2 linked regions of the Flexivirga oryzae genome follow. The protein of the gene in region 2 interacts with the protein of the main gene of each other region in a pairwise test. Links are inferred from orthologs where the notes say so. Each region holds a gene or a part of one and is shown on either strand. Other genes may lie near its edges. The genes, in order: rplA and thrS.

Evidence for each region.
Region 1: the proteins of thrS (region 2) and rplA interact in binary tests that used the Escherichia coli proteins (3 or more experiments, as listed by UniProt). The link is inferred for Flexivirga oryzae from one-to-one orthologs.

Annotation. Positions count from the first base shown.
Region 1 is NZ_JACHVQ010000005.1:22,836-34,521, reverse strand. Bases 5,379-8,092 are described here. They hold rplA (50S ribosomal protein L1), read right to left. Parts: upstream 7,237-8,092; coding sequence 6,520-7,236; downstream 5,379-6,519. Other genes in these bases: nusG (transcription termination/antitermination protein NusG), read right to left, coding at 7,837-8,092; rplK (50S ribosomal protein L11), read right to left, coding at 7,307-7,738; FHU39_RS21045 (hypothetical protein), read right to left, coding at 5,767-6,321; FHU39_RS21050 (GNAT family N-acetyltransferase), read left to right, coding at 5,379-5,748. In the rest of the region: FHU39_RS21075 (sugar phosphate isomerase/epimerase and 4-hydroxyphenylpyruvate domain-containing protein), read right to left, coding at 1-689; FHU39_RS21070 (shikimate dehydrogenase), read right to left, coding at 686-1,543; FHU39_RS21065 (MFS transporter), read right to left, coding at 1,563-2,918; FHU39_RS21060 (LacI family DNA-binding transcriptional regulator), read left to right, coding at 3,020-4,027; aroQ (type II 3-dehydroquinate dehydratase), read left to right, coding at 4,060-4,518; more of FHU39_RS21050, read left to right, coding at 4,564-5,378; more of nusG, read right to left, coding at 8,093-8,769; preprotein translocase subunit SecE, read right to left, coding at 9,113-9,352; FHU39_RS21015 (hypothetical protein), read right to left, coding at 9,600-10,445; FHU39_RS21010 (adenosine deaminase), read left to right, coding at 10,496-11,557; FHU39_RS21005 (NUDIX domain-containing protein), read right to left, coding at 11,516-11,686. UniProt on the Escherichia coli protein: One of the primary rRNA binding proteins, it binds very close to the 3'-end of the 23S rRNA. Forms part of the L1 stalk. It is often not seen in high-resolution crystal structures, but can be seen in cryo_EM and 3D reconstruction models.
Region 2 is NZ_JACHVQ010000001.1:1,961,914-1,973,834, forward strand. The notes cover bases 4,006-6,954. They hold thrS (threonine--tRNA ligase), read right to left. Parts: upstream 6,497-6,954; coding sequence 4,514-6,496; downstream 4,006-4,513. Other genes in these bases: FHU39_RS09200 (tetratricopeptide repeat protein), read left to right, coding at 4,006-4,074; FHU39_RS09210 (protein kinase domain-containing protein), read right to left, coding at 6,696-6,954. Outside these bases: FHU39_RS09190 (ATP-binding protein), read right to left, coding at 203-1,480; FHU39_RS09195 (tetratricopeptide repeat protein), read left to right, coding at 1,565-2,821; more of FHU39_RS09200, read left to right, coding at 2,824-4,005; more of FHU39_RS09210, read right to left, coding at 6,955-7,838; FHU39_RS09215 (cytochrome P450), read left to right, coding at 8,063-9,352; FHU39_RS09220 (glycosyltransferase family 4 protein), read left to right, coding at 9,363-10,505; FHU39_RS09225 (mechanosensitive ion channel), read left to right, coding at 10,848-11,921. UniProt on the Escherichia coli protein: Catalyzes the attachment of threonine to tRNA(Thr) in a two-step reaction: L-threonine is first activated by ATP to form Thr-AMP and then transferred to the acceptor end of tRNA(Thr). The rate-limiting step is amino acid activation in the presence of tRNA.

The sequences.
Region 1 (11,686 bases), on a different replicon or contig from region 2:
GTGGCAGCCACGACACCGGCGACGTCGAGCGTGCCCTGGCCCGGGAAGCAGCGGAAGTGGCGCGACCACTCCAGCACGTTCATGTCGAGCATCGGTGCGTCGGCGACCTGCAGGAAGCCGATCCGGTCGCCGGGTATGCCGTCCAGCGCTGCCGCGTCGTCCCCGCGGGCGAGCAGATGGAAGGTGTCCACCGCGAGTGTGACCGCCAGGTGATCCGCGTCCTGCACCGCGGTCCAGGACTGCCAGACCCGGTTGACGTGCCGGCCCCAGGCGAGCGCCTCGTAGGCGACGACCAGTCCGTGTTCCTGCGCGAGTTCGCCGATCCGGTGCAGTTGTGCAGCGCGCAGCGCGGGACCGTCGACGGCGTCCGGCGAGACGTTCGAGCAGGCCAGCACGACCGGTGCCCCGAGTTGTTGCGCTATCTCGAACTTGCGCTCCAGACGGTGCAGGACCCGGCGGAACCCCTCGGGCGGCACTCCTTCCACGTCCCGCACCGGCTGGAAGAGGTCCACCGTGAGCCCCAGGTCGGCACACCGTGCCGCGACCTCCGAAGGATGCAGCGGTGACGCGATCAGGTCGTTGTCGAAGATCTCCACCCCGTCGAAGCCGGCCGCCGCGATGGTGGCCAACTTCTCGGGGAGCAGCCCACTCAGCGACACCGTGGCGATGCCCTTGCGCAGCGCGCTCACAGCGCGGTCAGCTCGCTGAAGTACTGGATCATCCGGTCCGCGTCCGGGGTGCGGCCGGTGAAGTGCGCGAACGCATCGGCCGCCTGGAACACCGCCATGCCGCCGCCGGGAAGGACCCGGCAGCCGAGTTCCCTTGCACGTTCGACCAGTTCGGTGTGCAGCGGGAAGTAGATCACGTCCGACACCCACAGGTCGGGGCGCAGCAGGTCGGCCGCGATCGGCATACCCTCGTGGCCGAGCATGCCGATCGGCGTCGCATTCACCAGCCCCTGTGCGTCGGCCAGCGCCCCGGCGACGTCACCGGCGACAGCAACCCGCTCGTCACCGAACACCTTGGCCAGGCGGGTCACGCACCCGTCGGCGCGCTCCCGGTCGACGTCGACGACGCTCACGTGCTCCGCGCCCTGGTGCAACAGGGCGTACCCGACCGCCGAGCCGGCGCCGCCGGCGCCGACCAGCACGACGCGGTCGTGGACCGCGTCCGGCAGCTCCCGCCGGAACGCCTGCCCGTACCCGGACCAGTCGGTGTTGGTCCCGACGAGCCGTCCGTCCCGCATCAGGACGGTGTTGACGGCGCCCAGGTCGTGGGCGTCATCGGTGAGCTCGTCGAGCAGCGGTATGACGGCCTGCTTGAACGGGTGCGTGATGTTGAGCCCGTCGAAACCGAGCCGCCGGGCCCAGCCGAGGACCTCGGGCAGGTCGGCGCTGGTGAAACCCTCGATGCCGGCGTCGATGCGACGGTAAGTGAGGTTCAGCCCGCACGCCGAACCCTCGTGCTCCTGCATCGCCGGAGTGAGTGAGGCTCCGATGCCGGCGCCGACCAGGCCCAGCACGAAAGAAGTCTGTTGCGTCATGGTGTTCACCGCTGCCCGATCAGTTCGCCGGGACGGCCGGCACGAGCTTGTGGCTGCAGCCACGCTTGGCGCCCAGCTCGGCTGTCGGCATCGTGTGGGTCCGGTTCGGCCCGCTCAGGACGGCGATCGCCGAGGCGGTACACGCGAGGAGCGCGAACGCTGCGACCTTGTACCAGTTGCCGGCCTCGCCGCCCATCAGGGCTCCCGCGATCGACGGGGTGAAGCCGGCCAGGGCGAAGCCGCACTGCGTTCCGACCGCCATACCCGACAGCCGCACGCTCGTCGGGAAGTACTCGGCATACGTCACCGGCCACACCGAGTTCGGCATCGAGTAGACGACACCGGCGAGCAGGATGCCGGTGATCATGACCAGCGGGAGGCTGCCGGTGGAGATCGTCCAGAGGAAGACCACGACCATCACACCGGTGCCGATCAGTCCGCCGACGAAGACCGGCTTGCGGCCGATCCGGTCCGACAGTGCGGCCCAGGCGGGGATGGTGCCCAGCGCCACTACGTTCGCGATGATCGCGAGCCACAACATCGCCGTCTTGCTGATCCCGATGCCGTAGGCGTCCGAGGTGGCGAACGTCAGCGCGAAGACCGCGAACACCGTGTTGACCATCGCCACGAATGCGGCGAAGAAGACCCGGACCACGCCGCGCCAGTGGTCGCGGAACAGCACGGCGAGCGGGGCGGGTGGCACCTCGGCGCTCGCGGACTCGGCGCGGAACTCCGGTGTCTCGTCGAGCTTGGCGCGGATGAAGTAGCTGATCGCGACGACCACCGCGCTGAGCAGGAAGGGGATCCGCCAGCCCCAGGTCAGCAGCTGGTGCTCGGGCAGTGCGGCGATCGGCAGGAACACCAGTGGTGCGAGGACCTGGCCGCCCTGGGTGCCGTTCAGGGTGAAGCTGGTGAAGAAGCCGCGGCGATGCTGCGGTGCGTGCTCGAAGGTCATCGAGTTGGAGCCCGCCTGCTCACCGGCCGCCGAGAAACCCTGCAGCAGTCGCAGCAGCACCAGCAGTGCGGGAGCCAACAGCCCGACCTGGTCGTAGGTCGGCAGGCAGCCGACCAGGAAGGTGGACAGGCCCATCAGGATGATGGTGCCGATCAGCACCCGCTTGCGGCCCAGCTTGTCACCGATGTGGCCCATGAAGAACGACCCGACCGGGCGGGCGACATACCCGACGCCGAACGTCGCGAGCGACGCGATGGTCGCCGTCGAGGCATCGGCTTCCGGGAAGAAGATCTTCGGGAAGACCAGTGCCGCGGCAGTGCCGTAGATGGCCATGTCGTAGTACTCGAGCGCACTGCCGGTCCACGCGGCAATGGCCGCGCGGCGCGGGGAGCGCCCCTTCTCGTGGGTGGTGTCTGACATCGCTTCGTCCTCCGTCGTCCTGCATCAGTGCGTACCTACGACGCTACGAGTGACCCAAATCACCTGGCAATCGTTTGCCAGAATTTGCCATACTGTCCTCCATGGACGCTCCCCGGCCGCGCAAGCGCGCGACGATCCTCGATGTGGCCCGCGAGGCAGGCGTGGCGGCATCGACCGTGTCACGCGCCTTCACCAACCCGGGACGCGTCAACCAGGCGACGCGTGAGCACGTCCTCGACGTTGCGAAAAGCCTTGGCTACACGCCGAATCCGATGGCACGCGCACTGGAGAGCGGCCGCACCGAGACGCTCGCGCTGCTGGTCCCCGACATCACCAACCCCTACTTCGCCGGCGTGATCAAGGGCGCCGAAGGGGCCGCGGCGCGGTCCGGTCGCACGCTGGTGCTCGGCGACACCCAGGAGTCGGCGGCGACCGAGGCCGAACTGGTGCGACGGCTCGGACCGGCGGTCGACGGGTTCGTGCTCAGCGCGTCCCGTCTGCCGGACACCGAGCTGCGCCGGGCCGCCGAGCTCAACAACCTCGTGCTGCTGAACCGCGCGATCCCCGGCATCACCGGCGTCGTCGCGGACTTCGGATCGGGCACGCGCCAGATCATCGACCACCTCGCGTCGCACGGACACCCGTCGGCGGTCTTCCTGGCCGGCCCACCCGAGTCGTGGTCCGGCCGTCGGCGCTGGGCCGGCCTCGAGGACGCCGCGCACGCGGTCGGTATGACGGTCCGCAGGCTCGGCCCCTACGCGCCGACGAGGGAAGCCGGTGCGGCGGCCGCGGATGCCGTCATCACCTCGGGCACCACGGCGGCCGTGTGCCACAACGACATGCTCGCCCTGGGCGTCATGCGGCGGCTGCTGGAGCGCGGCGTGCGCGTCCCGGACGACGTGAGCGTCGTCGGCTTCGACGACATCTTCGGCGCGGACCTGTGCACGCCGACCCTGACGACGCTCGCCGAGCACACGCAGGACGCCGGAGCACGCGCCGTCGAGACCCTGATCCACCTGGGACTGCAACGAACTCGGACGGACCAGTCCTGGCAACTGCCCACGCACCTGGTCGTTCGCGAGTCCACCGGGCCGTGCCGCATACGCTGAACCTCTGCTCAACCGGACCATCAAGGAGTGACATGTCGACCCAACCGCTGACCGTGATCAACGGACCAAACCTCAACCTGCTCGGGACACGCGAGCCGGAGATCTACGGGCACGAGACGTTGGCCGACATCGAGGCACAGTGCGCCGAGACCGCACGGGAGTTCGGCCTGACCGTCGACTGCTTCCAGAGCAACAGCGAAGGCGCGATCGTCGACAAGCTGCACAGTGTCCGTGGGAGCACGGCCGGCATCGTGCTGAATGCCGGCGCCTACACCCACACGTCGGTGGCCATCCGCGATGCCCTGGCCAACGTGCCGGCACCGTTCATCGAGGTGCACATCTCCAACGTGCATGCGCGCGAGGCGTTCCGGCACCACTCGTACCTGTCCGACGTCGCGGCGGCGGTGATCGTCGGATGCGGGTCGCAGGGCTACGAGTTCGCCATCCGCCGCCTCGCGACCCTGGTCGGCGCGTCGCGTGGTTCCGACTGACGGTGGCACACACCCGATCCTGCTGTCCCGCATAGGGTCACTGTCATGAAGCCGGTGATCCGCGAGCTGACCGACGACGACCGCAAGGCCAACCACCGGCTTGGCGCCGAGGCATTCGGGTACGGACCCGACCGCCGGCCGGTCGAGTTGCCACCCGCCGGTGGGACGGTGTTCGGTGCGTTCGTCGACGGAAGGCTCACCGCGAAGATCCGGGTGAGCGACTACGAGGCCCACCTGCCGGGCGGACGCACCCGACCGGTCTCCGGCGTGGAGGGGGTGGCGGTCCACGCCGAGGCTCGCGGCCGCGGGCTGCTCACGCCGCTCTTCCGGGCCGGCTTCGAACGGGCCCAGCGGATGGGTCAGCCGGTCAGCGTACTGTTCCCCACCGCGGCCGGGATCTACCGCCGGTTCGGCTACGAGATCGTAGGTGCCCTCGAACACCGCGAGCTGCCCGTGTCCCTGCTCGCCCACGTCGCGGCGCCGACGTCGATCTTGCTGCGCCGCGCGACGGCCGCCGATGTGGACACGATCCGTGGTCTGTATGCCGAATGGGCGGCCGAACGCCTCGGGCCGCTCACCCGGACCGGCCCCGGTGAGCCCCACCTGTGCGCCGACTACGTCGCGGACCCGGCGTCCGCAACCCTCGCCGTCGACGACGGCGGCCGCATCGTCGGTAGCGTGCGATGGACCCGTGGAACGGGATACGACCCGGAATCCTCGGTGATCGAGGTGCAGGACCTGATCGGTCTCACCCCGGACGCGACCCGCGCGCTCTGGCGTTTCCTCGGCAGCTTCGGATCGGTCAGCGGCCGGGTCGACGTCGAGCTACCCACCGGCGACGAGTCGCTGGGGGTGCTGCCCTTCGAACCGCCACCACCCGTGCGCGAGCACCGTTGCATGATCGCGCTGCTCGACATACCGGGAGCCTTCGGCGCACGTCGCGGAGTGCCCGGTCTGCAGGTCGACCTGCCGTTCACCGTCGAGGGGGCCTTCGCCGCCGGGGTCGACGGAGACTACACACTCACCGCGGAAGGCGCCGGATTGCGTTGCGAACATGGCAGTTCCGGTGCTGGGCCGGTCTTCAGCGCACGCGGCCTCGCGGCGTTGTACGGTGGCGCGCAGCGTTGCTCGGGCCTGCGCCTGACCGGCCAATTGCACGGACCCGTCGACCACGACCCGATCTGGGACGCGCTGTTCAACACGCCGATGCAGCTGCGCGACTACTTCTGACGGTGTGCCCGGCGATGCTCAGGCCGGGACGGAGTCGGGCGGTGCGGTGATCTTGATCGCCGGGCCCCAATGGGAGTACTTCGCCTGCAGGGTGGTCTTCGCGTTCGCCACGACCTGCATGCTCAGCAGCAGCTGTGCGGAGGAGACGACTTCGATGATGTCCTCGCCGGAGGCCGGGACCTTGACCAGTTTGCTGGTCCCCAGTTTCGTGGCCTGAGCCTTGACCTGAGCCGCGGTGAGGTGCGTCCGGTAGGTCACCGCGGACGGTGTGCTCGCCGTGACCTTCCAGGTGACATCCGTCGTGCCGCCGGCCCGACCGCCTTCGCTCTGTCGCATGGCGGACAGCAACGGCGCGAGCTGCCTGGAGAGCGCGTCCGTGCCATCGGGTCGAACCGCGATCCAGCCCGAGCCGTCCGACGGAACCTGCAGGTAGAGCACGTCTCCGACATACAACAGATTGGCCTTCTTCGCACCGACGTGCTCGACCATCCGCTCGGTCGCGGTACCGTCCTCGGCGAACGACACGACACCATCGGCGGTGAACGCGCCGTGGGCGCCGGTGTTCTCCGTCACGTGCGCGGACCTCCCGCGCCGCGCTTGCTGCAACCGCTGCTGCAGCGCCGTGCCCGAGATGGTGTCGCCGACCTTCGCGGTTGCGTTGACAGCAGTGGCGGCCGCCGCGCTGGTGGTCGATGCGGCCGAGGATGGCGAATCGGCCGCTGCCCCGTGCTGGGGCAGCGGCCGCTTCGTGAGGTATGCCGGAGGCGATACTCAGGCGTCGGCGCCCTCTTCCAGCAGGTTGCGCGTGACGGACGCGTCGAGCGGGATGCCCGGGCCCATCGTGGTCGACATCGTCGCCTTGGAGATGTAACGGCCCTTCGAGGCGGCCGGCTTCAGACGCAGGATCTCGTCCAGCGCCGCACCGTAGTTCTCGATGAGTGCCTTCTCGTCGAAGGAGACCTTGCCGATGATGAAGTGCAGGTTGGAGTGCTTGTCGACGCGGAACTCGATCTTGCCGCCCTTGATGTCGGAGACAGCCTTGGCGACGTCCATCGTGACGGTGCCGGTCTTCGGGTTCGGCATCAGGCCGCGCGGGCCGAGCACCTTACCGAGACGACCGACCTTGCCCATCAGGTCCGGGGTGGCGACGACCGCGTCGAAGTCGGTCCAGCCACCGGCAACCCGGTCGAGCAGCTCGTCCGAGCCGACGAAGTCCGCACCCGCGGCCTCGGCAGCGGCGGCCTTGTCCCCGTTGGCGAAGACCAGCACGCGCGCCGTCTTACCCGTGCCGTTCGGCAGGTTGACGGTGCCGCGCACCATCTGGTCGGCCTTGCGCGGGTCGACACCGAGGCGGAAGGCCACCTCGACGGTCGAGTCGTACTTGGTCTTCGCACCGGACTTCGCCAGGCGCACCGCCTCGAGCGGGGTGTAGAGCTTGTCCTTGTCGATCTGCTCCGCCGCTGCGCGGTAGTTCTTGCTGTGCTTCATGTGTTCTTCCCTTTCGGAATTGTGGTTGTGCGGGCCGAAGCAGGCCCAACCACGGTCGATGAGGTGGTGCTCAGGCCTCGGTGTCGATACCCATCGAGCGAGCGGTCCCGGCGATGATGCGCGACGCCTGCTCGATGTCGTTGGCGTTGAGGTCGGCCATCTTCTCCTGCGCGATCTCGCGGACCTGGTCCTTGGTCAGCTTGCCGACCTTGGTCTTGTGCGGCTCACCGGAACCCTTGGCGACACCGGCGGCCTTCTTGATCAGCTCGGCGGCCGGCGGCGTCTTGGTGATGAAGGTGAAGGAGCGGTCCTCATAGACCGTGATCTCCACCGGGATGACGTTGCCGCGCTTGTCCGCCGTGGCGTCGTTGTACGCCTTGACGAACTCCATGATGTTGACGCCGTGCTGACCGAGCGCCGGACCGACCGGCGGGGCGGGTGTCGCCTGGCCGGCCTGGATCTGCAGCTTGATGAAGCCGGCGACCTTCTTCTTGGGAGGCATGCTGTTGTTCCTTTTCGTGGGCCGACGCCGTGGGCGATGACCCGGTTGCAATGTCCTGGCAGGCGAACCCTGTCAGGGATGTGTCGTCATACCTGGGTCTAGATCTTCGCGACCTGGTTGAACGACAGCTCGACCGGGGTCTCCCGGCCGAAGATGGACACGAGCACCTTGAGCTTCTGGGTGTCGGTGTTGATCTCGGAGATCGACGCGGGCAGCGTCTCGAACGGGCCCTCCATGACCGTGACCGACTCGCCGACCTCGAAGTCGACGTCCGCCGACGCGGCGGCCTTGCCGGGCTTGGCGACACCGCTCGCAGCGGGAGCGCCGGACTCGGCCTCGCCCGCCGGCTCCTCGAAGACCGGGTTGAGCATCGTCACGACTTCGTCGATCGACAGCGGCGACGGCTGGTGGGCGTTGCCGACGAAGCCGGTCACACCCGGTGTATGGCGCACGGCGCCCCAGCTCTCGTCGGTCAGGTCCATGCGGACCAGCACGTAACCGGGCATCCGGACCCGGGTGCCGGTCTTGCGCTGGGAGTTCTTGATCTCAGTGAACTCCTCCATCGGCACCTCGACCTGGAAGATGTAGTCCTCCATGTTGAGGCTCGTCATACGGGTCTCGAGGTTGGCCTTCACGCGCTTCTCGTAACCGGCGTAGGAGTGCACGACGTACCACTCGCCGAACTGCAGCTTCAGGTCGGCGATGAACGCCGCGCGCTGCTCCTCGGCGCTGAGCACCGGGCCTTCCTCGTCGTCCGCAGCCTCGTCGTCCGCAGCCTCGTCGGAATCGGCCTCGTCGGACGCGACGTCCTCGCCCAGGTCGGCGGCTTCGGCGGCCACCGCGGCGTCGGCCTCCTCGTCACCTTCGGCCCCGTCGACCTCGTCCTCGTCGCGCTCCGCGTCGGCCTCGGCGGAGAGGTCCGCGTCCGCCTCGGCGATCTCGGCGTCGATCTGCGGGTCGTCCTCGACCTCGGCGGCGTCGAAGTCCTCGTCGGAGTCGTCGCCGTCCGCGCCGTCGTAGTCGGGGTGGATCGCCTCGAGCTCGGCCGGGTCCTCCGGGTCCGCGCCTTCGCCCGCGGCGGCCAGGGACTGCTCGCTGTCGCTGTCGCCGTCGGCGAGATCGAGGTCGTCCTCGAACGTCTCGCGCAGGTCGTCCGCGGGCGCCTCGCTGTCCGCCTCGGCGGCGATGTCGAGCGCGTCGGCGTCCTGCGCGTCCTCCACCTGGAGGTCGGCGTTCCACGCCTGCGATTCGGCGCGCTCCGCGTCCAGCGCCGCAGCTTCGCGCGGGTCCAGCTCGCCAGTCATTGCCCTGCTTTCGTTGATGTCTTGTGTCGGACCGATGCCGTCGCGGGAGCCGCGTCGGCAGCATCGTGCGTCAGCCGAAGACCCAGCCGACGAGCTTCACCACCAGCTGATCCAGACCCACGATGTAGGCCATGATCAGCGCCAGGAAGACGATCAGCGCGATCGTGTAGCTGACCAGCTCGTCCCGAGTCGGCCGCACGACCTTGCGCAGCTCGTCGATGACCTGCCGGATGAACAGCAGGATCTTGCCAAGACCGCGCGGGGATCGCTCCTCGGTCGAGCCACGCGTGGAGGCGGTGCTCGTGCTCACGATGTTTCCTGCCTTGTCGATGCTGATGTACCTGTCCTGCAGGGCACGAGGGACTTGAACCCCCAACCCCCGGTTTTGGAGACCGGTGCTCTGCCAATTGAGCTAGTGCCCTCCGAGCGTTCAAGCGTCGTCGCCGCCCGTTTTTCGGGCATGCCACATCAGCTTGAGGTTGATCGGTGTGTCAAGCATACGGGGTGTGCCCCGCTCCCAACAAAACGGAGACCGGTCGATCCGGGTTCCCGCGGTCTCAGTGACCGACCGCGCCACCGGCCGCTTGGTACGCCGAAGGAGTCAACGGCACCAGCCGTGCACATCCGAGCGTGTTGCACTCGCACGCGTAGTCGAAGGGGCTCTCGGGTGGTGCGTTCTCGCCGAGGGACCGGCGGAACGCGGCGATCTGGCCGTTCGCCACGGCATTCTCCTCACGCCGTACGGCGCGGCGCTGCGCGCCGTCGACCGCCCGTTGACCGGCCTGCACGACCGGCCGGAAGAAGGTGTCCAGGCGAGCCGCGCTCTGCTCCTCCTCCTGCGCACCGTCCATCTCGACGACGGCCAGGTCGCGCTCCGCGGCCGCCCGACGGATCCGGTCGGTGAGCAGCGCATCGCGCTCCAGCCGGAGCCGGCGCCCGCGTTCACGGTCACTTTCTCGTTCCAGCGGCGTCGGGCTGTTGCGGATGCCGAGGCTGCGTGCGGTGAACTCGGAGGTCGGCAGCAGCCACACTCCGTGGCCGCGACCCGCCATGACCGGCTGGACCAACTCCGGCAGCAACTGCGGGCCCTCCACGACCACGAGCGGGCCGTCTCCCCGAGCGGTGACGTCCTGCAGGATCATCTCGAACCGCTCCGTCGCGTAGTCCACGAAGCGTGACGCCTGCTGCTCGGCGGTGGGGTCGACCATCAACTCCTTGAAGTCCATGGCATGGGTTCGAGCCATCACCGGCTGCGACTTCGGGTCGGTGCGTTCGACGTGGGCGTACGTGTAGGCATCGACCGGGTGCAGTCGCAGGTCGTGTCGATAGGCGATGCGCCGGGCCAGTGTGGACTTCCCCGCGCCGCTCCCGCCGCCGATCCAGAGCACCTGCGCCAGTTTCATGGCCGTCAAGCATAGGTGTGCGCGCCGTCGGGTCCACTAGGTTCGGGGCCATGCCCGAACGTTCGGTGGCGACCCTCCCCAAGGCTCATCTGCATCTGCATTTCACCGGATCCCTGCGGATCGCGACCCTGCGTGACCTCGCGGACAAGCACGACGTGCGGCTGCCGGAGGCGCTGCTGGCGCAGTGGCCGCCGAAGCTGTCCGCACGGGACGAACGCGGCTGGTTCCGCTTCCAGCGGTTGTATGACGCCGCCCGCGCCTGCGTCACCGACGAGTCCGACCTGCGCCGCCTGGTGCGGGAGGCGGCGCAGGACGACGTCGCCGAAGGCTCCCGCTGGCTGGAGATCCAGGTCGACCCCACGTCATACGCCTCCGGCCTGGGCGGCATCACGCCCGCGCTGGAGATCGTGCTCGACGAGGCCCGGTCGGCGAGCGCCGACCTGCCGATCGGCGTCGGCGTGATCGTGGCGGCCTCCCGGCTGAAACACCCGATGGACGCCCGGGCGCTCGCCCGACTCGCCGCACGGCACGCCGGGGACGGACCCGGAGAGGTCATCGGCTTCGGACTGTCGAACGACGAACGCCGCGGAGTCACAACCGATTTCGCACCCGCGTTCCGGATCGCCCGGAAGGCCGGGCTGGCGTCGGTCCCGCACTCGGGCGAGTTGCTCGGGCCCGACGCGGTCAACGAGACGCTCGGCTCGCTGCAGCCGAGCCGGCTGGGACACGGTGTCCGCTCCGTCGAGTCGCACTCGGTGCTCAACCGGGTGGTGGACTCCGGTGTCGCGCTCGAGGTGTGCCCGGGGTCCAATGTCGCCCTCGGCGTCTACCGCACCCCGCAGGAGGTGCCGCTGCGGACGCTGGCCGAGGCGGGTGCGACGATCGCGCTGGGTGCCGACGATCCGCTGCTGTTCGGCAATCGCCTTGCGGATCAATACCGTTCGGCCCGCGAGGACCATGGCTTCACCGACCGGGAGCTCGCCGCCCTGGCCAGGTCGTCGATCGATGCATCCTTCGCGCCGGCGGACGTGCGCAAGGCGGCGTACGCCGACATCGACGCGTGGCTGGAGTCACCGGGCGATCAGGCGCAGCGCGACGTCGACGATGCGTGACCGGTAGCCCATGCCGTCGGTCTCGGCCAGCGGCATCCAGCGCGCGAAGTCGGTCGAGCCGTCGACCTCGGTGGTGCCGAACTCACCGCCGGTGATCTCCGCCTCGAAGAGCACCCGCTGCGACTTGAA
Region 2 (11,921 bases):
GGACCGGATTCCCGCTGATACGTCCCCCCAGTGGCGACTCCGGCACACCCCGGACCGGATTCCCGCTCACAGCTCCCCACTGGGGCGACTCCGGCACACCCGGGACCGGAATTTCCGCTCACAGCTCCCCACTGGGGCGACTCCTGCACACCCGGACACAGTCGAGGACGCCCACCACGACTGACCGGAATCACAGCCGGCCTCAGGCTTTGCGGCGCTTCAGGTAAGCCGCGAGGTCGTCATACACGCCAGTGTCGTTGCTGTAGAGCGCGTAATTCCTTGCGGTCTCTAGCCATTCGCCGATGCTGGAGCTGGTGTGCCGGATCGCGTCCTGCAACCCGCGCTGGGTGATGGGCTGCAGGCTTCCCGACTCCAGGGACGACTCCATCGCACCCTCGATCGCCTGCTCACACACGAGCGCCAGATCGGCACCGGAGAAACCACTCGTGGCGCGCGCGAGCTTCTTCAGATCGACACGGTCCTGCGGCTTGTCCCGCAGATGCAGACCCAGGATCGCTTCCCGCGCCTCCTGGTCGGGCGGCAACACCAGCACCCGCCGGTCGAACCGGCCCGGCCGGACCAGTGCCGAGTCGATGTCCCACGGGTGGTTGCTGGCGGCGAGCACGAACAGCCCGTCGTTGGAGGTGGACGCACCGTCCAGCTCGGTCAGCAACTGGTTGACGACGCCGCGCATCCCGCCGCTGTGCTGCAGCTGCGAGCGCTTCTGCCCGAGTGCGTCGATCTCGTCGAAGAACAGTACGCACGGCGTGTTGCGGCGGGCGTATTCGAAGATGCCGTGCAGGTTGCGTTCGCTGTTGCCGAGGTACATGTCGAGTACGTCGGCGAGGCCGACCTCGTAGAAGTTGGCGCCGAGTTCGCCGGCGAGCGCGCGGGCGATGAACGTCTTCCCACAACCCGGCGGCCCCCACAGCAGGAGCCCGCCACGCAGCGACTTGCCGAACTGGGCGCGCAACTCCGGGTTGTGCATCGGCGCCAGGAACGACATCCGCAGCCGCTTCTTGACATCGGCCAACCCGCCGACGTCGTCGAGGGTGACCTCGGCGCGGCTGAGTTCACCGAAGTCGGGTTCGGCGACGGCGTCGGTGTCATCCCACCCGTCGATGATCTCGTCGGCTGTGTCGGGTACGACGGCAGGCGTGGCCGGCCCGGGGGCCGTTGCGGGCGCTGGTGATTCGGGTGTCTCGGCTGGACCGGGCCCCTCGGCGGGAGGGTCGAGGGCGTCGGCGAGCCGCCGGTAGCCGGCCGCGCGCTCCACTTCCCCCGCGGCGTCGGCGGCTGCCGTCGCCAGCCGCAGCATCGGCACGTCGGCGGGTGTGGCGGCCAGGACTGTTGCGGCCTCGGTCAGCGCCTCCATGGGTTGCCCGTCGTCGAGCAGGACCTTCGCGAGGTGGCTGCGTACGGCGTGGTTCTGCGGGTCCGCGGCGAGCGTCGCGCGCAGAGCCTCGATCACTGGGTCCATCGACACAAGAAGTCACGGTAGCGGAACGGATCTCCCGTTCCGGATCGTCTGGTCGATATCCTGTGCGCCGATGGGGAGGGTCCGATGAGCGTGATGAACGAAGCGGTGCAGCGCGGTCGTGCGCTGCTCGCGTTGGGGCGACCACAGGAGGCCCAAGCCCACTTCCGGCAGGCGCTCGTCAGCGACCCGGGCAACGCGGACCTGCACCAGGCGCTCGGGCAGGCGCTCCTGGCGCAGGACCGGTATGCCGACGCGCGCACGGCGCTCACCCGATCGGTCGCCGCCGAGCCGGATTCGGCGTTCTCGTTGTTGCTGCTCAGTGGCGCCGAAGCCGGTCTCGGCAACCGGTCGGCGGCGCTGGAGGCCGCCCGGGCCGCGCTCCGCCTGGTGCCGCTCAGTCCGCAGGTCCACCACCAGATCGGCGCGCTGCTGCTCAACAGCGGGCAGTCCCTCGAAGCACTCCCCTGGCTGCTCAAGGCCCGTGAGCTGGATCCGATGTTCGCCCGCGCGGCCACCTCGTTGGCCATCGTCTACCTGCAACTGCGCCGGTATGACGAGGCGCGCACCCAGATCCAGGAGGCGCTGCAGCTGGAGCCGAATGATCCGTCGGCGCATTTCGTCAATGGTCTGATCGAGACCGCGGCGGGCGGCTCACGGCAGGGTGTGCGCGCGCACCGGGAGGCGTTGCGGCTGGATCCGACCAACCCGGTCAACCGCGCCGGACTGGTCGAGGCGCTGAAGAACCGCAACGCCGCCTACCGCGCGCTGGTGCGCTACGGCGCCTGGCGCGAGTCACTCACCCCCGGCAACCGCAAACTGTTGGCGTTCGCGCCGATGTTCGCGGTCGTTCTGCTGCGACCGTTCAGCCACACCACCGTCGGCACCGCGCTCATCGGCTGCCTGCTCTTCCTGGTCTACCTGTCCTGGGCGGTGGACCCGATGTCCAACCTGGCGTTGTGCGTCGGCAATCACCGCAACCTGCTGGAACCGCCGGTACGCCGGTCGGCGATCCTCTTCGGCGTCTACTTCGTGGCCGCGTTGGGCTGCGTGGTTTGGGGTGTGCTGGCCGGCCCGCCCGAACCTTTCGTCGTTGCAGTCATTTTCGCGATCTGGTCGATCGTCGCCGGTTTCGCGCACCAGACCCTGCCGCGTTTCCGGCGAACCGTGGTCGCGGCACACGCCGTTGGCGTCATGCTCCTCGCCGGGCTGTGTTACCTCGCAGCGACCGGCAGCACCGCGTTCAACGGTGCGGTCGTGCTCGTCGGCCTGGTCGGCGGAGCGGTGGGGCTGCTGGAGATCGTTCCCGCCATACGGGCGGCAGCCGGCCGAACCGCCGCCTGAGCATGCCCGGGGCCGAGGCTGTGTTGCGGCACACCGATGCATTGCTCTCACTCAAACGACCCCATGAGGCGGAACGGCTGCTTCGCCCCGCCCTCTTGCACGAACCAGAGAACGCGTCTCTGCATCTACAACTCTCCCGGGCGCTGGCCGCGCAGGGCAATCTCGAACAAGCCCGCGAGGAGGCGAGGCGCTCACTGGCCATCGTGCCCGGCGATGTTCGCGCATTGCTGCAGCTCAGCGCCATCGAGGCAGCTCGAGGCGATCGACCGGCTGCGTTGCATGCCGCCCGCCGAGCCGTCGCAAATGCACCGAACAGCGCAGCGGCGCACTGCCAGGTCGGCGCCGTCCTGATCAACAGCGGAAGTGCGCAGGATGCCTTGTTCGAGTTGCGCAAAGCTCGTGGACTGAGCCCCGAATACCTCAACGGCGCCACGACGTTGGCGCTCGCGCACCTGCAGTTACGTCAGTATGGCGAGGCGCGCACTCAGGTCGCCGACGCGCTACGGCTCGACCCGAGCGACCCGGACGCGCATCGCGTTGCGGGTCTGATAGAAGCCGTTGACGGCGGATCCCGAGACGCGCTCGCCGCGAGCCGCGAGGCGATGCGGCTCGACCCGCTCGACGCACTCAACCGGGAGGCCTTCGCCGAAGCACTGAAATCACGAAATCCGGTCTACCGCTTCGCTCGTCGCCACACGCGACGGGAACGGTCGCACGGGCGGATCGTGCGGTCACTGCGGATCTACGCGGCGGCGCTCGTGCTTTTCCTCATCGCGGAGTTCGTGCCACGCGCGGCGGTCGGGTCGAGCATCGTGGCAGGGCTGTTGGTCTTCGCGCTGTGGTCGATCGATCCGGCGTCGAGTCTCGTGGTCTACCTGAGCGGCCATCGAGACGTTCTGACGACCACGGTGCGACGCTCGGTCCTCGGCTACTTTGCACTCTGCGCGATCGGGGTCGGGTCCGTCGTCTGGGGCCTCATCGCTGGACATCCGGAACCCTTGTGGGCGGGCGTCGTCGCGGGCATCTGGGCGATCGCCGCCGGCCACGCGCATCGCGCCCTGCCGGAGCTTCTCCCATGGCTCACCGCCGTGCACGTGATTGGTGGGGCGCTTGTGCTCGTCACGTGTGTGTTGGCAGCATCCGGCGGTGAGGCGTTCGTCCAGACCGCGGTGATCGTGGGACTCGGCGGTCTCGTCGCCTGGTTCGGCGAGATCCTCGACTGGCGTACGATCTCGGCTGGCGGCGAGTCGTAGGTCTCCACTGGGGAGACCTACGCACGGCCAACACCCAAAAATCCGGTCATACCTCTCCACCGGGGGGACTCCGGTACACCGCAGACCGGATAACCGTGCACAGCCCTCCACTGGGGAGACCTATGCACGGTCGGGAACCCGAAAACCGGTCATACCTCTCCACTGGGGAGGCCTACGCACGGTCGGCAGCCCGAAAACCGGTCATACCTCTCCACTGGGGAGACCTACGCACGGTCGGCAGCCCGAATACCGGTCATACCTCCCCACCGGGGGGACTTATGCACGGACAACACCGCCCGCCGCTGCCGCGCGGCGCCGGGCCGACGCCGCGAAGCCCGCCGCCCCCGAACCTGGTGCAGCCCCCAGGGCCTCGAGTCCTTGGGGGCTGCATCTGGTCCAACTCACGACCGGGAGGGAAGGTTCCCCTCAGCGGGATGCTTCAGACCTGTGCCTTGTCGCGGATGGCTGCTTCGATCTCGCTGATCGCGTCGGCGACCGGCACACCGTTGCGCTGCGAGCCGTCGCGGAAGCGGAACGACACGGCGCCGGCCGAGCGGTCCTCCTCACCGGCGATCAGCACGAACGGCACCTTCGACTTGCTGGCGTTGCGGATCTTCTTCGGGAAGCGGTCGTCGGACTCGTCCAACTCCACCCGAACACCCTTCTCCCGCAACTGATCCAGCACACCGGAGAGGTATGGCGCAAACTCCTCGGCCACCGGCACGCCGAGGACCTGCACCGGTGACAGCCACACCGGGAACGCCCCCGCGTAGTGCTCGACCAGCACACCGAGGAAGCGCTCGATCGACCCGAACTTCGCCGAGTGGATCATCACCGGCTCCTGCCGGCTGCCGTCGGAGGCCTGGAACTCCAGCCCGAAGCGGTGCGGCTGGTTGAAGTCGTACTGGATGGTCGACATCTGCCAGGTGCGGCCGATGGCGTCGCGCGCCTGCACGGAGATCTTCGGCCCGTAGAACGCGGCGCCGCCCGGGTCCGGGACCAGCTCCAGCCCGGACTCGGTGGCGACCTGCTCCAGGATCGCGGTCGCGGTCTCCCACTGCTCGTCGGACCCGATGAACTTGTCCTTCTTGTCGCCCTCGGTCTCCCGGGTCGACAGCTCCAGGTAGAAGTCGTCCAGCCCGAAGTCGCGCAGCAGCGACAGCACGAAGTTCAGCAGGTGCCGGATCTCGTCGGGCGCCTGCTCGGCGGTCACGTAGGAGTGCGAGTCGTCCTGCGTCATACCCCGCACCCGGGTCAGTCCGTGCACGACGCCCGACTTCTCGTAGCGGTAGACGGACCCGAATTCGAAGAAGCGCAAAGGCAGTTCGCGGTAGGACCGGCCGCGCGAGGAGAAGATCAGGTTGTGCATCGGGCAGTTCATCGCCTTGAGGCGGTATTCGGCGCCTTCCAGCGTCATACCCGGGAACATGGTGTCCGCGTAGTAGGGCAGGTGGCCGCTGGTGTGGAACAGGCCGTCCTTGGAGATGTGCGGCGTCCCGACGTACTGGAAGCCCTCCTCGATGTGCCGGCGGCGGACGTAGTCCTCCATCTCGCGCTTGATCACGCCACCCTTGGGGTGGAAGACCGGCAGCCCCGACCCGAGCTCCTCGGGGAAGCTGAACAGGTCCAGCTCGGCGCCCAGCTTGCGGTGGTCGCGCTTCTCCGCCTCGGCCAGCCGGTCCAGGTAGGCCTTCATCTCGTTCTTGGTCGGCCACGCGGTGCCGTAGATGCGCTGCAGCTGCGGGTTCTTCTCCGACCCACGCCAGTAGGCGGCCGCCGAACGCATCAGTTTGTAGGCGTTGCCGATGATCTTGGTCGAGGGCAGGTGCGGCCCGCGACACAGGTCACCCCACGCGACCGACCCGTCACGGCGCACGTTGTCGTAGATCGTCAGGCCGCCCTCACCGACCTCCGCGTCGGCGCCCTCGGCCGCGTCCCCGGCCTTCGACTTCAGCCCGATGAGCTCCAACTTGTAGGGCTGCGAGGCGAGTTCGACACGGGCATCGTCGTCGCTGATGTCCCGGCGGTGGAACGTCTGGCCTTCGTTGATGATCCTCTGCATCGCCTTCTCGAGGGCCTTGAGGTCCTCGGGCGTGAACGGGGTCTCGACGTCGAAGTCGTAGTAGAAACCGTCGGTGATCGGCGGTCCGATGCCCAGCTTGGCGTCCGGGTTGACCTGCTGCACCGCCTGCGCGAGCACGTGCGCGGTCGAGTGCCGCAGCACGTTCAGCCCGTCGGGTGAGTCGACCGGCACCGGCTCGACCAGCGCACCGGCGGGGATCTCCCGGAACAGGTCCTGCAACTCCCCCTCGACCTTCATCGCCACGATGGTGCGGTCGTCGCCGAACAGCTCCGTGCCCGTCGTGGCCTGCTCGACCCGTCGGCCTACGGCGGCGGTGGGTGCGGCTTGACCTGCTGACACGGGTGTTCTCCTTCGGTATGGCGGGGGTATGACGCGCGCAGCGCGCGTCATACACACAGGCGCCCAGCGACACGCCGGGCGACTCCAGATTATCCACCGCTTGACCCTCACGCGACGTCAGGCCGCATCGTCATAGCCGTGACCACGAGAATCGAAGCCAGGGAGAAGCTCACCGCTGGACGCGGGCAGCTGATCCGGCTCAGCTGATCGCGATCGCCCACGCGACCACGACCACGAAGATCAGCCCCAGCACGATCGCGGTGACCCACAGCGCCCGCGGTGCGCCGGTGCGGGCCGCCGGTATACCCGGTGCCTGCATCCCTGCCGCCGGCCGTCCCGCCGGGCCGGACCGGTAACCCGGCGCGGGGTTCATCCGGGTCGTCTCGTGGACCGGGTTCGGTTGCGGCCCCGGCCGGTTCGGCTGACCGGACGGGTGCCGCAGGATCGGCTGGGTCGCGTTGATCACCTGCGGCGACGGGGGCGCGGGGGTCGCGACCGAGCGCGGCTGGCGCATCGCCGACCGCGCGGCGTCCATCAGCGCGGGCGCGGTCGCCGGGCGCTGGGAGGGGTCCTTCGCCATACCGGCCCGCACCACGTGGTCCAGGGAGTCGGGCAGGTCGTTGCGGTAACGGCGCAGCGACGGCGGCGGCTCGTGCAGCTGCGCCGCGATGAGCTGCACCTGGTCGTCGGCGACGAACGGCTTGCGGCCGGTCAGCCCCTGGTAGAGCACGCACGCCAGCGAATAGACGTCGCTGCGGGCGTCCGGGTGCGTGCCGACCTGCAACCGTTCCGGCGCCATGTACGACGCGCTCCCGACGACCTGCCCGGTCGCCGTCAGGTCCTGCTGGCTGACGCTGGAGGCGATGCCGAAGTCGACCAGGTAGGCGAAGCCCCGCGGGTCGACCAGGATGTTGGACGGTTTGACGTCCCGGTGCACCAGTCCGGCCCGGTGCGCCGAGTCGAGCGCGTCGCCGATCTGGCTCAGCAGATCCAGCGTGCGCGACACCTCCAGCTGCCCCCGGTCCAGCAGCTGCGCCAGGTTGCGCCCTTCGACCAACCGCATGTCGAGGTAGAGCCGGCCGTCGATCTCGCCGAACCCGTGGATCGGGATCACGTGCGGGTCGGTGAGCCGCGCGACGATCGCGGCCTCCCGTTTGAACCGGGCGCGGTATTCGTCGTCGGTGGCGGTGGACGGGTGCATCACCTTCAGCGCGACGTCCCGGCCCAGCCGGGTGTCGGTCGCGCGGGCGACCTGGCCCATCCCGCCGGTGCCGATGATCTCGTGCAGCAGGTAGTGGCCGAACCGCGGCGAAGACGCGGTCGTCTCGTCGGCGTCGGTCACGGCGCCACCATGCGCTGCCGCCCTCGAAGGATCACGCCGACAGATTAACCGCCCCGCATCGCCGCATTCCGCCGGTGTGAGCGTGCCGTCGCCGCCGAGCGGCTACTTGTCGGTTACGGTTGAACTTCGAGACGGCTTGCACGGCTAATGTGTGGGCGCGCTGAACGGGGACCCGGACAACCGTCACGGGAGACCCCAGTAGGGACTTCCAGGAGACGAACACGGTGAACGCGACGACCTCGATCCGTCGGTGGGTTGCGCAACGACTGTTGTCCACGGCGGCCGCCGGGCGCACCTCCGGATTGGCCGGGCTGCCGGTGCTGCCCAAGCGGCTGACCATGCCGTTGCGTCGCGACGGGATGGACCCCCTGCCGGCACTGGGCAAGATGCGCGACGCCGAGCCGATCCACCGGATGCGGCGGGTGTTCGGCATCAACGTGTGGCTGGTCAGTGGGTATGACGAGGCGAAGACCGTCCTGGCCGACACCAGCAGCTACAGCACCGACATCCGCCCCTTCATGGGTATCGACACCGACGCCCGCATCGGTGGCCTCGGTTTCACCGACCCGCCCGAGCACACCCGGTTGCGCAAGATCCTCACACCGGAGTTCACCGTGCGCCGGCTCGCCCGCCTGCAGCCGGTCATCGACCGGGTGGTCAGCGAGCGGCTGGACGCCATGGACGCGGCCGGCCCGGTGGTCGACCTGGTGCACGAATTCGCCTTCCCCATCCCGTTTCTCGTCATCTGCGAGCTGCTCGGCCTGCCGATCGAGGACCGTGAGCCGTTCCGCAAACTGGGGCACGCCCGGTTCGACATCTCCGGTGGCGGCGCCGACGTGTTCGGTGCGATGTCGGAGTCGCGGGCGTTCCTGCAGGAGATCGTCAACCGGCAGCGGGTGGAGCCCGGCGACGGCCTGATCGGGCAGATCATCCGCGAACTCGGCGACGAGGTCAGCGACGAGGACCTCGGCGGGCTCGCCGACGGGGTCTTCACCGGCGGCTACGAGACGTCGGCCAGCATGCTGTCGCTCGGGACGCTGGCGTTGCTGCGTGACCCGGAGAGCTACGCCCTGGCGGGTCAGCGAGATCGCGTCGACGACGTGGTCGCCGAGCTGATGCGTTACCTGTCGGTGGTGCAGATCACCTTCCCCCGCTTCGCCAAGCACGACATTGAGCTGGAGGGCAAGCAGATCAAGAAGGGCGACGTGCTGATCGTCTCCCTGTCCGCTGCCAACCGCGACGAGAAGATGGGCCCGGACACCGAGCTGCTCAACCCGAACGTCGACCGCCCCTCGCACCTGGGCTTCGGGCACGGCTTCCACCGCTGCGTCGGCGCGGAGCTGGCGCGCATGGAGCTGCGGTCGGCGTTCCTCGGGTTGGTCGACCGGTTCCCGCAACTCGCTCTCGCCATACCCCCTGAGCAGTTGACGTTCCGCGACCTGTCGATCGTGTATGGCGTGGAGGCGCTTCCCGTCCGACTGCGCCCCGCGGCCGAGGCGCAAGCCACCGCATGAGAATCGCCCGATGAGAATCGTCCACGCGGCCGACTCGTTCGCACCGGATGTCGGCGGCATCGAACGCCAGGTGGAGGCGCTCGCCCTCGCCCAGCGCGCCGACGGGCACGACGTGTCGATCATCACCGCGGTCAACAAGGACGACGCGCAGGACGACGACCTCGACGTGCACCGCGGGCTGCGGACCCGGTGGATGACGATCGCCTTCCCGTCGTTCAACCATTCGATGGTCGCCGAAGTGCTGGACCGCGGCGACGTCGACGTGGTGCACGCGCACTTCACGGTCGCCTCCCCCATCGCGATCTATGTCGCCCGCGCGGCCAGCCGGCGCGGCATCCCGGTCGCGGTGACGGTCCACTCGGTGTGGTGGAAGGTCGCGGTGGCGCACCGTTTCGTCAGCGGCGTCTTCTTCGGGCCGAGCCTGCTGCGGGTGGTCTACTCCGGCGTGAGCACGATGATCGCCGAGCACATCAAACGGGTCTACCCGCACTGCGGCGAGGTGTCCGTGGTGCCCAACCTGGTCGACACCGATTGGTGGGCGCCGGCGACCCCGTCGCTGCACCGCGCGGGCGACCCGGACTTCCGGGTGGTGCTGGTCGGGCGGCTGAAGAAGCGCAAGCACATCGACGAGTTCATCGACATCCTGTCCCGGGTCAAGGCGAAGGTCCCGACCGGCACGTCGGTGGCCGTGTCGATCGTGGGCGCCGGCCCGCGGCACGACGACCTGCAGGAGCAGATCGAGCAGCTCGGTCTCGGCTCCTGGGTCGAGTTGCTGGGGCACCGCACCCCGGAGCAGATCCGCGACCTGCTGCACGAGTCCGACCTGTTCGTCGCGCCGTCGCGCCAGGAGGCGTTCGGCATCGCGGCCCTGGAGGCCCGCAGCGCGGGCGTGCCGGTGGTGGGTTACAACTTCACCGGGCTGGCCGATTTCGTGGAGAGCGGGGTCGAGGGGCTGCTCGTCGACGACGCCGACGACATGGTCGACAGCCTCGCGAAACTGCTGGTCGACGCCGAGCGCGTCGAACGGCTGAAGGCCTCCACCCGCTCGCGTCGGCCGTCCGTCACCTTCGACGACGCGATGCGCGCGACCTACGACTTCTACGAACGGGCACGGCGCGAACTCGGCAGCCGCGGGGAGAAGCAGTCCCGCTGAGACCGCGGCGGCCCACCAAAGCGACGGCCGAGTGAGGGCGAGGAACGAGCCCACATCGAGGCCCCCCGTACCCCGAGCGACGGCCGAGTACGGGCGAGGAACGAGCCCACATCGAGGCCCCCCGCACCCCGAGCGACGGCCGAGTAAGGGCGAGGAACGAGCCCGCATCGAGGTCCCCCTCACCTACCAAGGAAAGCGCTACTCTCCCGCGCGCGCATATTGTAATGCTTTTATGTGCAATCTTCAGGGGTTTCAATAACTTACCCATTCGGCTAGCTTGCAAAGCACGGAACACAAATCCGCACGCGCTGCAAACGGCGCCCGCTGAAAAGGGGTAGGCACATGCATTGGAGCGATTTCCAATGGTCGGACATCATTACCAGAATTGTCGCGGCCATTGTCATTCTCGTCGTGACCTGGCTGCTCGCGAAGCTCGCCAAGAAGCTGTTGGCGAAGGCATTCGGGAGGGTCCCGGCGCTCAACCGGCAGGACGGCACCGGCGATTCGCTGGCTGAGTCGCTGAGCACCATCGCGTCACTCATCATCTGGGTCTTCGGCCTGATGGCGGTGCTCAACCTGTTCCGGCTGAACGAGGTCACCACCCCATTGCAGGACATGCTGAGCACGCTGCTGCACACTCTGCCGCAGATCCTGGGCGCCGCACTGGTGATGTTCATCGGCTTCGTGCTGGCCAAGATCGCCCGCGAACTGGTGGTCACCGCCTTGCAGGCGGCCAACGTGGACCGATGGGCCGACAAGCTGGGTGGCGCGGCGAGCCAGCAGCTCGAGGGAGCCTCCGGTGCCGTACCCGGGTATGACGCACCCCAGCCGCCGCAACACCTGCAGGGTGAGCAGCAGGGGCTCGGTCAGGCGCACGCGCAGGCCAAGGCCCAGCAGGGCGGTAAGCCGATGCGGATCTCGACCATGGTCGGCTACCTCGTCTTCGCCATCGTGCTGCTGGTCGTGGCGATCTCCGCGTTGCAGATCCTGGGCATCAAGTCGATCTCCGACCCGGCATCGCACATGCTGAAGCTGATCCTGGACACGCTCCCGCTGATCATCGGCGCGGGGATCCTGCTGGCCATCGGCGGCGTCATCGCCAACTTCGCCGGCACCCTACTGGAGAACCTGCTGCGCGGGATGAACGTCGACGGTGCGGTGCAGCGGATGGGCGTCGACACCGAGAACGTCGACGTCGCCAAGACGCTGGCACGGATCGCGCAGGTCGCCATCGTGCTGTTCTTCGCGGTGGCGGCGGCCAACGTGCTGCACATCCCGCAGATGACCGAGATCCTCAACACCGTTCTCAGCATCGGCGGCCGGGTGCTCTTCGGTGCGGCGATCATCGTGGCCGGCGTGTTCGTCGCCGGCCTGCTGGCGAAGCTGGTGACCGGGCGGACCGGCGATGTCGTGAAG